DNA from 3 places in the Affinirhizobium gouqiense genome. Region 1 is predicted to be linked to each of the others. Evidence: predicted binding sites of a transcription regulator. Region 1 holds the regulator's gene; each other region holds the start of a gene.
What was found. Region 1 encodes PhoB, which activates phosphate uptake and scavenging genes when phosphate is short. Its sites were predicted from a motif close to TGTCATNNANCTGTCAT; they were not measured.
Positions count from the first base shown of each region.

Region 2: QTJ18_RS08525 (PhoX family protein) is a predicted target of PhoB. The motif match lies at 1,646-1,662, and genes of this name have one in related genera.
Region 3: ugpB (sn-glycerol-3-phosphate ABC transporter substrate-binding protein UgpB) is a predicted target of PhoB. The motif match lies at 1,786-1,802, and genes of this name have one in related genera.

Region 1 is NZ_CP129382.1:3,311,174-3,314,452, reverse strand. Features, by position in the region: gene QTJ18_RS24000 (GcrA family cell cycle regulator) at 1-135, shown strand, start outside; gene phoB (phosphate regulon transcriptional regulator PhoB) at 969-1,652, opposite strand; gene phoU (phosphate signaling complex protein PhoU) at 1,691-2,404, opposite strand; gene pstB (phosphate ABC transporter ATP-binding protein PstB) at 2,459-3,250, opposite strand.
Region 2 is NZ_CP129382.1:55,442-58,720, reverse strand. Features, by position in the region: gene QTJ18_RS08530 (acyl-CoA dehydrogenase family protein) at 1-1,279, opposite strand, end outside; gene QTJ18_RS08525 (PhoX family protein) at 1,716-3,279, shown strand, end outside.
Region 3 is NZ_CP129382.1:3,155,150-3,158,428, reverse strand. Features, by position in the region: gene ugpA (sn-glycerol-3-phosphate ABC transporter permease UgpA) at 1-338, opposite strand, end outside; gene ugpB (sn-glycerol-3-phosphate ABC transporter substrate-binding protein UgpB) at 417-1,733, opposite strand; gene QTJ18_RS23265 (YraN family protein) at 1,837-2,205, opposite strand; gene rsmI (16S rRNA (cytidine(1402)-2'-O)-methyltransferase) at 2,195-3,103, opposite strand.

The DNA of each region.
Region 1 (3,279 bases):
CCGCTGAAGGAAGATTTTCATTTCTGCGGCGCGGAATGCGGCGACAGCTCGCCCTATTGCAAATATCACGCACGGCTCGCCTATCAGCCCGTGACGGAGCGGCGCAAGGCTGCCAATTCGGTCGCTCGCGCCTGATATCCGGCCTCGGCTTGCTGCGCGATGGCTGGTCCTTGCGCATGACCCAGGCTCAGCGCAACGTCTGGTCTGAGAGGCGAGGCATCCGGCTCCGGGCGATGTCCGGCCAAATGCTGATGTCCTGCGGACGGTGGTCCGCAAGACCCCTGACGGCCGGCCCCGGGCAGTGCGATCGGCTGCCAGGACCTGGCGGAGGGGATGAAAGGCGCATTGCATGCTCGCGCCGGAAGCATGAGCGCGCATTTGATATTCCGGAAATGCCGCCGCTTCGCGATGAGAGGCCGAGCCCCCACCACGGCGCAGGTATCTGGATGCGACAGCATCCCGGGCACGCAATCTCCATCCCTGATCTTTTGCTTACACGAAGCGCGATCATGCCTTAGTCGAGCATTCGCATTTTCAGCAATCACAGGTCCAGCAACCACATATCGAGCATCCGAGCTGAGATCCGACAGAAGCGGACCTATGAGGCTCGGTCGTGCAGGGCTCGGTCATGCAGAACCAGTCACGCAGGCTTGGTGGGGTTGGCCCGGTCATGCAGGCTTTGTCAGGCAGGCTTGCTCATGCAGGCCCAGTCACGCAGGCTTAGCCAGGTTGACTTGGTGAGGTAGGCCCGGCCAAGTCGATCAGAGAGGCCAGGTCATTGCAGATCCCGCCTGTGACAGCCGTTTGCCCATGATCCCGACATGAAAGCCGCTAATGGCCGCGACGGATCACCGCGCCGACACCGGTGACGACCGTGACGACCGTGACGACGCCATTGGCCGATCGGCAGGGCACTGTCATCCTCTCTGCCCTTCACCGCCGCGATCCCAACCGGATCGAGAGCCGGCTCAGGCTTCCATGGAATAGCCTGCGCCGCGCACGGTGCGGATGACATCCTGCATATTGGAGAAGTTGAGCGCCTTGCGCAGACGTCCGACATGCACATCGACCGTGCGTTCGTCCACGTAGATATCGTGGCCCCAGACTCCGTCCAGCAGTTGCGACCGGGAAAACACCCGGCCTGGCGAGGCCATCAGGAATTCCAGAAGCCGGAATTCGGTCGGCCCCAGGCGCACTTCGCGGCTCTTGCGATGCACACGATGCGTTTCGCGATCAAGCTCGATATCGCCGCAACGCAGGACGGAGGAGAGCACTTCCGGGCGCGCCCGGCGCAGCATGGCCTTCACCCGCGCCATCAGCTCCGGCGTCGAGAAAGGCTTAACCACGTAATCATCGGCGCCGGTCGCCAAGCCTCGCACCCGCTCGCTCTCTTCGCCGCGCGCCGTCAGCATGATGATCGGCAGGCGCTCCGTTTCCGGACGCATCCGGAGCCGGCGGCACAGCTCGATGCCGGAGACGCCCGGCAGCATCCAGTCCAGGATCAGAAGATCCGGCAGGCGCTCCTGAAGCCGGATTTCCGCTTCATCACCCCGCAGGATCGTCTCCACCTCATAACCTTCGGCCTCAAGGTTGTAACGCAGGAGCACGCTCAGCGCTTCCTCATCCTCAACAACCGCAATCTTCGGCAGCATGTCTTACACATCCTTCACATTGGCAGCCGATCGCAGCCTTATTCGGCAACGGCACCCAGCATGTTCGACGTGTCATCCTTCGGGCGCTCGCCCTCCGGCGCCGCACCGGTGGCGATGTAATAAATGGTCTCGGCAATGTTCGTGGCATGGTCGCCGATGCGCTCTATGTTCTTGGCGCAGAACAGGAGATGCGTGCAGGTGGTGATGTTGCGGGGATCTTCCATCATATAGGTCAGGAGTTCGCGGAACAGCGAGGTGTACATCGCATCGATTTCCTCGTCGCGCTGGCGGATCGCCTCGGCCTTCTCCACCGAACGGCTGGAAAAGACGTCCAGCACTTCCTTCAGCTGTACCAGCGCCAGATCCGAGAGATGCTCCAGCCCCCGCGCCAGCTTGCGCGGCACGCCCGTGCCCTGAACTGCAATCACCCGCTTGGCAGTGTTCTTGCCCAGATCACCGACCCGCTCCAGATCCGAAGCAATGCGCAGGATGCCGACGATCTCGCGCAGATCGCCCGCCATGGGCTGGCGGCGGGCGATCGTCACGATCGACTTTTCCTGGATCTCGCGCTCGGCATGATCGAGAATCACATCGTCCGAGATCACCTTCTGAGCCAGGGCGCTGTCAGAATTCACCAGCGCACGCACCGCATCGGAGCACATCTGCTCCGCAAGCCCGCCCATTTCCGATATGCGGCGGTTCAGATATTTCAGGTCCTCGTCAAAGGCCGAGAGGATATGGGTGGGGGACATGATGCTTCCTCGGGAATAGAGTTGATCGGCAGGCTTCAGGCGAAGCGAAAGGCCTCAGCCGAAACGGCCCATGATGTAATCCTGTGTGCGCTGATCGTCTGGATTGGTGAACATCTTGTCGGTGTCGTTCTCCTCGACCAGCAGGCCCAGATGGAACATGGCGGTGCGCTGGGAGACGCGCGCCGCCTGCTGCATGGAATGGGTGACGATCACGATGGTGAAATTCGTCCGCAACTCGTGGATCAGCTCCTCCACCTTGGCCGTGGCGATCGGATCGAGAGCCGAGCAAGGCTCGTCCATCAGGATGATTTCCGGCGATACGGCAACCGCGCGGGCAATGCACAGACGCTGCTGCTGGCCGCCGGACAGACCGGTGCCCGATTCATGCAGGCGATCCTTCACTTCATTCCAAAGCCCCGCCTTCTGCAGGGAGGATGCGACGATCTCGTCGAGGTCTGACTTCTTGCGCGCAAGGCCATGAATGCGCGGGCCATAGGCCACGTTCTCATAGATGGATTTCGGAAACGGATTGGGCTTCTGGAAGACCATGCCGACCTTCGCCCGCAGCTGCACCGGATCCACCTTGGGATCATAGATGTTCTCGCCGTCGATGAGGATATTGCCTTCCACCCGGCAGCTGTCGATCGTGTCGTTCATCCGGTTGATGCAGCGCAGGAAGGTCGACTTGCCGCAACCCGACGGACCGATGAAGGCCGTGACCGAGCGCGGCCGGATTTCGATATTCACATCGCGGATCGCTTGCTTCTCGCCATAAAAGACCTGGACGTTGCGCGCGGAAATCTTGGAGTCGATCATGACTGCTGCCTTCGTAGTCGTCGTATTCATCGTTGATATATTGTTCATCATCAGGAATT
Region 2 (3,279 bases), 390 kb from region 1:
CGGTTTCCTCGACATAGCCCATGCCGCCATGCACCTGGATGCCGAGCGAGGCGACGTCGACGCCCGCATCGGTGGCGAAGCTCTTGGCAATCGGCGTCAGGAGCGCGGCCCGCTCGGAAAAATGGCGCGCCTCATCGCCGTCTGCAGCATGGGCCATATCGGTGGCGTGGGCGCAGGCATAGCAGATGGCGCGCGCGCCTTGCGTCAGCGCCTTCATCGTCACCAGCATGCGGGCGACATCCGGATGCTCGATGATCGGCGACATGCCCGATCCCGACCAGCCGGGCGCCTTGCCCTGGGTGCGTTCCTTCGCATACTGGATTGCCTTCTGGGTGGCAGCCTCGCAAATGGCGACGCCCTGCATGCCGACGGCAAGCCTTGCATTGTTCATCATGGTGAACATGCAGGCCAGACCCTTGTTCTCCTCGCCCACCAGATAGCCGACAGCCCCCGGCTCATCGCCGAAATGGCCGTCGCCATAGATCATGGTGCAGGTCGGCGAGCCATGAATGCCGATCTTGTGCTCGATGGAATGGCAGTGCAGGTCGTTGCGGGGCCCGAGCGAGCCATCGTCATTCACCAGGAATTTCGGCACGAGGAACAGGGAAATGCCACGTGTGCCGGCCGGCGCATCCGGCAGGCGGGCCAGCACCAGATGCACGATATTGTCGGTGATGTCGTGCTCGCCCCAGGTGATGTAGATCTTCTGGCCGAAGAGGCGATAGGTGCCGTCGTCGCGGCGTTCCGCGCGCGTCTTCATCACGCCGAGATCGGAGCCGGCATGCGGTTCCGTCAGGTTCATCGTCCCGGTCCATTCACCGGATACCATTTTGGGCAGATAGCGGTTCTTCAAGGCCTCCGAACCATGCGCCGTGACGGCGTCGACGGCGCCCATGGTCAGCGTCGGGCCCAGCGCAAAGGCCATGGAACCGGCATTCCACATTTCCAGCGCCGCGACATTGAGCATATGCGGCAGGCCCTGGCCGCCGAAATCGGGCGCGGCCGTCAGCGAATTCCAGCCGCCTTCGGCCCAATGGCGATAGAGCTTGTCCCAGCCCTCCGGCACGATGACCTTGCCATCCACCAGCCTGGCGCCCTGGCGGTCGCCGATCTCGGCCAGCGGCGCGACTTCTTCCGTGGCGAAGCGGCCCGCTTCGGACAGAATGGCATCCACCAGATCCTCGCTGAGATCGCCCAGCCGGCCATCGGCAATGGCGGGCGACAATCCCGCCACGTGCTTCAGCGTGAATGCAATCTCTTCCACCGGCGCTCTGTACATGGCATGCTCCTCCGCAATCGCTTGTACCGATATCAAGTCCCTTGATCCGCCTCGGCAAAGGTCCCGACCTTGGTCCGGGACGCGCACCGCTATCGGCCGCAAGACCTCCTCTGATCGCCGGCTCCCACAGCGGCTTTCCCGCCCAGCGCCGGCCGATCCTCGCTCTACCGGCTAATTGATTTTTACGTAAACGTCAAACGTTTTGCCGCATGGCCTGCCCGTCTTGCCGCTCTTGCGCAGCCTCGTCCGCCCGCTTCGGCAGCCCTTCTCCACCCTGTCCCGAAGCCCGCTTTCGGCGGCTCTCTTCCGTGGTTCTCCTTGGTGGTTCTCTTCGGCAGTCTCCTTGCCTGCGGATATATCCGGCTCCGTCATCAGCCTGTCATGGCTTCCGCAGTAACCGCATTTGGAACGCTTCTAACCAAGTCGGGAGACGATCATGAGTGACATCGACAAGAGCAGACTGTCCTGGGACGAGTGGGACGAATTGCAGAACCCGCCGCCGGCCGAGACCGATTTCGACCGCGTTGTCGAATCGGCCCTGTCCCGCCGTGGCTTTCTCGGCGGCGTGCTCGCCTTCGGCTCGGCGGCCGCCGCCATGGGCACGCTCGGCAATGTGATGAGTTCGACTGCGGCTCATGCCCAGGGACAGGCGCAGACCGCCGCGACCTCGCGCTTCCCGTTCAAGCCGGTGCCGATCGCAACCGACCACACGATCCATGTTCCGGAAGGCTATTCGTGGAAGCCGCTCGCCAAATGGGGCCAGCCGCTGTTCAAGGACGTGCCGGATGTCGATCCGGTCAAGGGCGTGAGCCTTGAACACTCCGACAAGGTGTTCGGCGAAAACACCGACGGCATGGAGCTTTTCGTGGTCGGCGACCATCAGCTGATCGCCGTCAACCACGAATATGTGAACCCGGAGATCAACCTTCCCCATCGCGAAAAGGGCAATCCGGCCAATCTCGATGAAGTGCGCATCCTGCAGAACATGCAGGGCGTGACGGTGATGGAAGTGGCCGAAGGCGACAATGGCTGGGAGATCGTCGTCGACAGCCCGTTCAACCGCCGCATTCATCACAATACGCCGATGAAGATCTCCGGCCCGGCCGCCGGTTCCGATCTCATCAAGACCGCTGCAGATCCGAACGGCACCGACTGTCTGGGCACCTTCAACAATTGCGGCGCCGGCCGCACGCCCTGGGGCACCTATCTGACCTGCGAGGAGAACTTCAACGGCTATTTCGGCACCACCAATGCCGAGTTCAAGATGCCGGCGGATTACAAGCGTTATGGCATTGCCGCCGAAACCCGCTATGCCTACGAGAAGTTCGACGAGCGCTTCGACGTGGCCAAGAACCCGAACGAACCGCGCCGCGCCGGCTATATCGTCGAAATCGATCCGTCGAATCCCACTTCGGTGCCGGTCAAACGCACCGCCCTCGGCCGCATCAAGCATGAGAATGCCGCCGTGGTGGTTGCCCGCGACGGGCGCGTGGTGGTCTATATGGGCGACGACGAGCGGGGCGAGTTCCTCTACAAATATGTCTCGAACGGCATTTATGTACCGGGCGGCGATACGTCGACCCTGCTGGACGAGGGCACGCTCTTCGTTGCGAAGTTTGCCGATGACGGCACCGGCGAATGGCTGGCGCTGACGCCCGAGACGACCGGCATGAAGATGGACGAGATCAGCGTCTTCACCCGCCAGGCCGCCTCCAAGGTGGGCGCCACGACGATGGACCGGCCGGAATGGGTGGCGATCAACCCGGTCGCCATCGAAGCCTATTGCGCGCTGACCAACAACAGCAACCGTGCCGTCACGAAGGACGGCAAGATGCGGACCAATGCCGGCGGCGATGTCATGGCCATCAATGCCGCAAACCCGCGCGAGAAGAACGAATATGGCCAGATCGTCCGCTGGTACCCGGAGGGCGACGACCACGCCGATGGCAGGTTCAAATGGGACCTGTTCTGCATGGCCGGCAATCCGGCCGTGCACAAGG
Region 3 (3,279 bases), 160 kb from region 1:
CAGACCAGGAGTGTCGTATAGATCTTGCCGCTGCGCATCAGGCGATCGACTGCGGCGGCGAAGGCCAGGCCGAGGATCATCGACAGGGCGGTGACCGACACGGCGAAGACGGCGGTGCGGGACAGGGCGCTGAGATAATTCGGATCTTCGAATAGACGCTGGTAATGCAGCAGGCCGACAAAGACGGTCGACAGGCCGAACGGATCTTCGCGCTCGAAGGAGGATTTGACCGCCTGTCCGGCAGGCCAGATGAAGAAGACCAGCGTGATGAAGAGCTGGGGCGCCAGCAGCAGATAAGGCAGCAGCCGGTTGTTGAAGGTGGTTTTCTTGGTGTTCATTGAGCCCAGCCCAAAAATGTCCGGTGGGAAATGCGGGGAGGACCGGCAAAAGCCGGCCCTCCGTCAGGCTTGGTTGGCTCAGTTGGCGGCTTCGAATTCGCGAAGCAGCTTGTTGCCGCGCGAGACGGCACTGTCGAGTGCCTGCTTGGCATCCTTGTTGCCGGCGAGCAGGCCCTGGAATTCCTCATCCACGATCGTGCGAACCTGGGTGAAGTTGCCGAAGCGAACGCCCTTGGAATTGGCGCTTGGCGTGCCGCGGGTGATCTGCTCGATGGCAATGTCGGAACCCGGGTTCTTGGCGTAATAGCCCTGGGTCTTGCCGAGTTCGTAGGCGGCATTGGTGATCGGCAGATAGCCGGTGAACTGGTGCCAGTCCGCCTGGACATCCGGCTTGGACAGGTAGGAGAAGAACTTGGCAACGCCCTTGTAGACGTCCTTGTCCTTGCCGTTCAGGACCCACAGGGTGGCGCCGCCGATGATGGAGTTCTTCGGCTCCTTGATTTCATCCGCATAATAGGGAAGCGGACCGAAGCCCGGCGTGAAATCCTTGGCATTGTTGATGACGCCTGCGCGACCGGCCGACGAGTTCATCGTCATTGCGCATTCCTGGGCGTAGAACATGGTTGCCGCCTGATCGCCGCCCACCGGGCCGCCATACTTGAAGAGGCCTTCATCCTGCCACTTCTTCAGATTGCCCCAGTGCTTGACCTGAACCTTGCCATTGAAGGTGAATTCGGTCTTCAGACCGCCAAAGCCATTGTCCAGCGTGCCGAAGGGCTGGTCGTGCAGAGCCGACAGGTTCTCGGTCTGCACCCAGGTGATCCAGGCCGAGGTAAAGCCGCACTTGGCCGCACCCGAGGATACGATCTTCTTCGAGAACTGCTCGACCTCTTCCCAGGTCTTCGGCGAGACTTCCGGATCAAGGCCGGCCTTCTTGAACACGTCCTTGTTATAATAGAGGATAGGCGTGGACGAATTGAACGGCAGCGACAGGATATTGCCTTCCGTATCGGAATAATAGCCGACGACCGGCGCCAGATAGGCGCTCTTGTCGAAGCTCTCGCCCTGATCGGCCATCAGCTTGTAGACCGGATAGACGGCGCCCTTGGCAGCCATCATCGTGCCGGTGCCGACTTCGAAAACCTGCACGATGGCCGGCTGCTGATTGGCGCGGAAGGCCGCGATCGCCGCCGTCAGGGTTTCCGGATAGGAACCCTTATAGACCGGCACGACCTTATAATCGGCCTGGCTTTCATTGAACTTCGCTGCGATTTCCTCAAGCTTCTTGCCCAGTTCACCGCCCATGGCATGCCACCAGGTGACTTCGGTGGCGGCAAGCGAGGTGGTCGCCGACAGCGCGAGTGCGGCTGCGGCGAAAGTTAGCTTCTTCAACATGGGTATCTCCCTCTTCTCCGGTAGGTCGGATGCGGCTGCTTAGCGTTCTTTTATGACAGCACTAATACAGTTAAGCCTCACATTGCACAGCTTTGCAACACTTTCAGAAAGCGTCCACAAAATGCCGGGGCAGCGTCCATTGCTGCATTGCAATAATATCGAAGCGCAGAGATAGAAGATGAGCGTCGCGCTGTTGCATAAGCCACCGGTTTCCTGCGGCGCGAATGCGCTGTTGCGTTGCAAGACCAACGGCATCCACCGCCTCCCCGGAAGATCTGCGGAGTTTGACTTCGACAAAGGCGACGAGACTGCCTTTTCGGGCAATAATGTCGATTTCTCCCACCGGAGTGCGGTAGCGCAGGGCAATGATTCGATAGCCCTTCAGGCGAAGAAACAGCGCGGCGAATAGTTCGGCGTGGCGCCCATCGCGCTCGGCCTTGCGACGGCGGAGCCCTTGCCTGTCAGACCGCATCGCCATCCTTCAGTTCGACCAGCCGCTGGTAGAGATCGCGGCGCGACAGGCCGGTCAGCCTTGCCGCCTCGGCGGCAGCCTTGGTTGCCGGCATGGATTGCGACAGTTCCTTGAGCAGAATATCCACATCGACGGCCGCAGGGACATCGTCATAATCCGGCGGGCCGATGACCAGCACGACCTCGCCCTTGACCGTGGCATCCTGATACTGCTGCGCCAGATCGCCGAGCGACCCGCGGCGGAACTCCTCGAAGGTCTTGGTGAGCTCGCGGCAGACACAGGCGGATCGCGTCGGTCCCAGCACGTCAGCAGCAATGACAAGCGTATCGCCGAGGCGATGGGGCGATTCGAAGAAGATCAGGGTCGACGGGATCTTGGAGAGCTCCGCCAGCCGGTCCCGCCGTCCCTTTTCCTTGACCGGCAGGAAGCCGGCAAACAGGAAGGCATCGGAGGGAAGGCCGGAACCGACCAGCGCCGCCAGCGGCGCGGAGGGCCCGGGAATGGGAACAACCTTGTAGCCGGCCTCCAAAGCGAGCTGTCCAAGCCGGTAGCCCGGATCGGAGACAAGCGGCGTTCCGGCATCCGAGACCAGCGCGACCGATTGCCCCCGATCCAGCGCCGCGATGAGCCGCGGCCCGGCCTCGTCGGCATTATGTTCGTGATAGGCATAGGGACGCGTAACGATGCCATAGCGATCCAGCAGCACCCGCGTCACCCGCGTATCTTCGCAGGCGAGCACATCGGCCCCCGCAAGGGTCTCGAGCGCGCGCAGGGTAATATCGCCCAGATTGCCGATCGGCGTCGCCACCAGATAGAGCGCCGGCTCCAGAGGCCGGGCGGCAATGCTCGTCTGCCCGAGGCGATAGCTGCGCTGCGTCGGCGTTTCCTTGTCTGTCACGTGCTTGTCCGGCCTTTCCTTGCAAACCGATGTCTTTATGGGGGAGCGCAGCCGGCAGGGCAAGGCATGCGTCAGCAAGACAAGGGCAGACGGTGAGAGGGGCGGATGACCGGCTTGCGCGAGTGATCCGCCGCAACCAGCCGCATCCACATCACGCAGTCTGTCCCGGTCCGCTC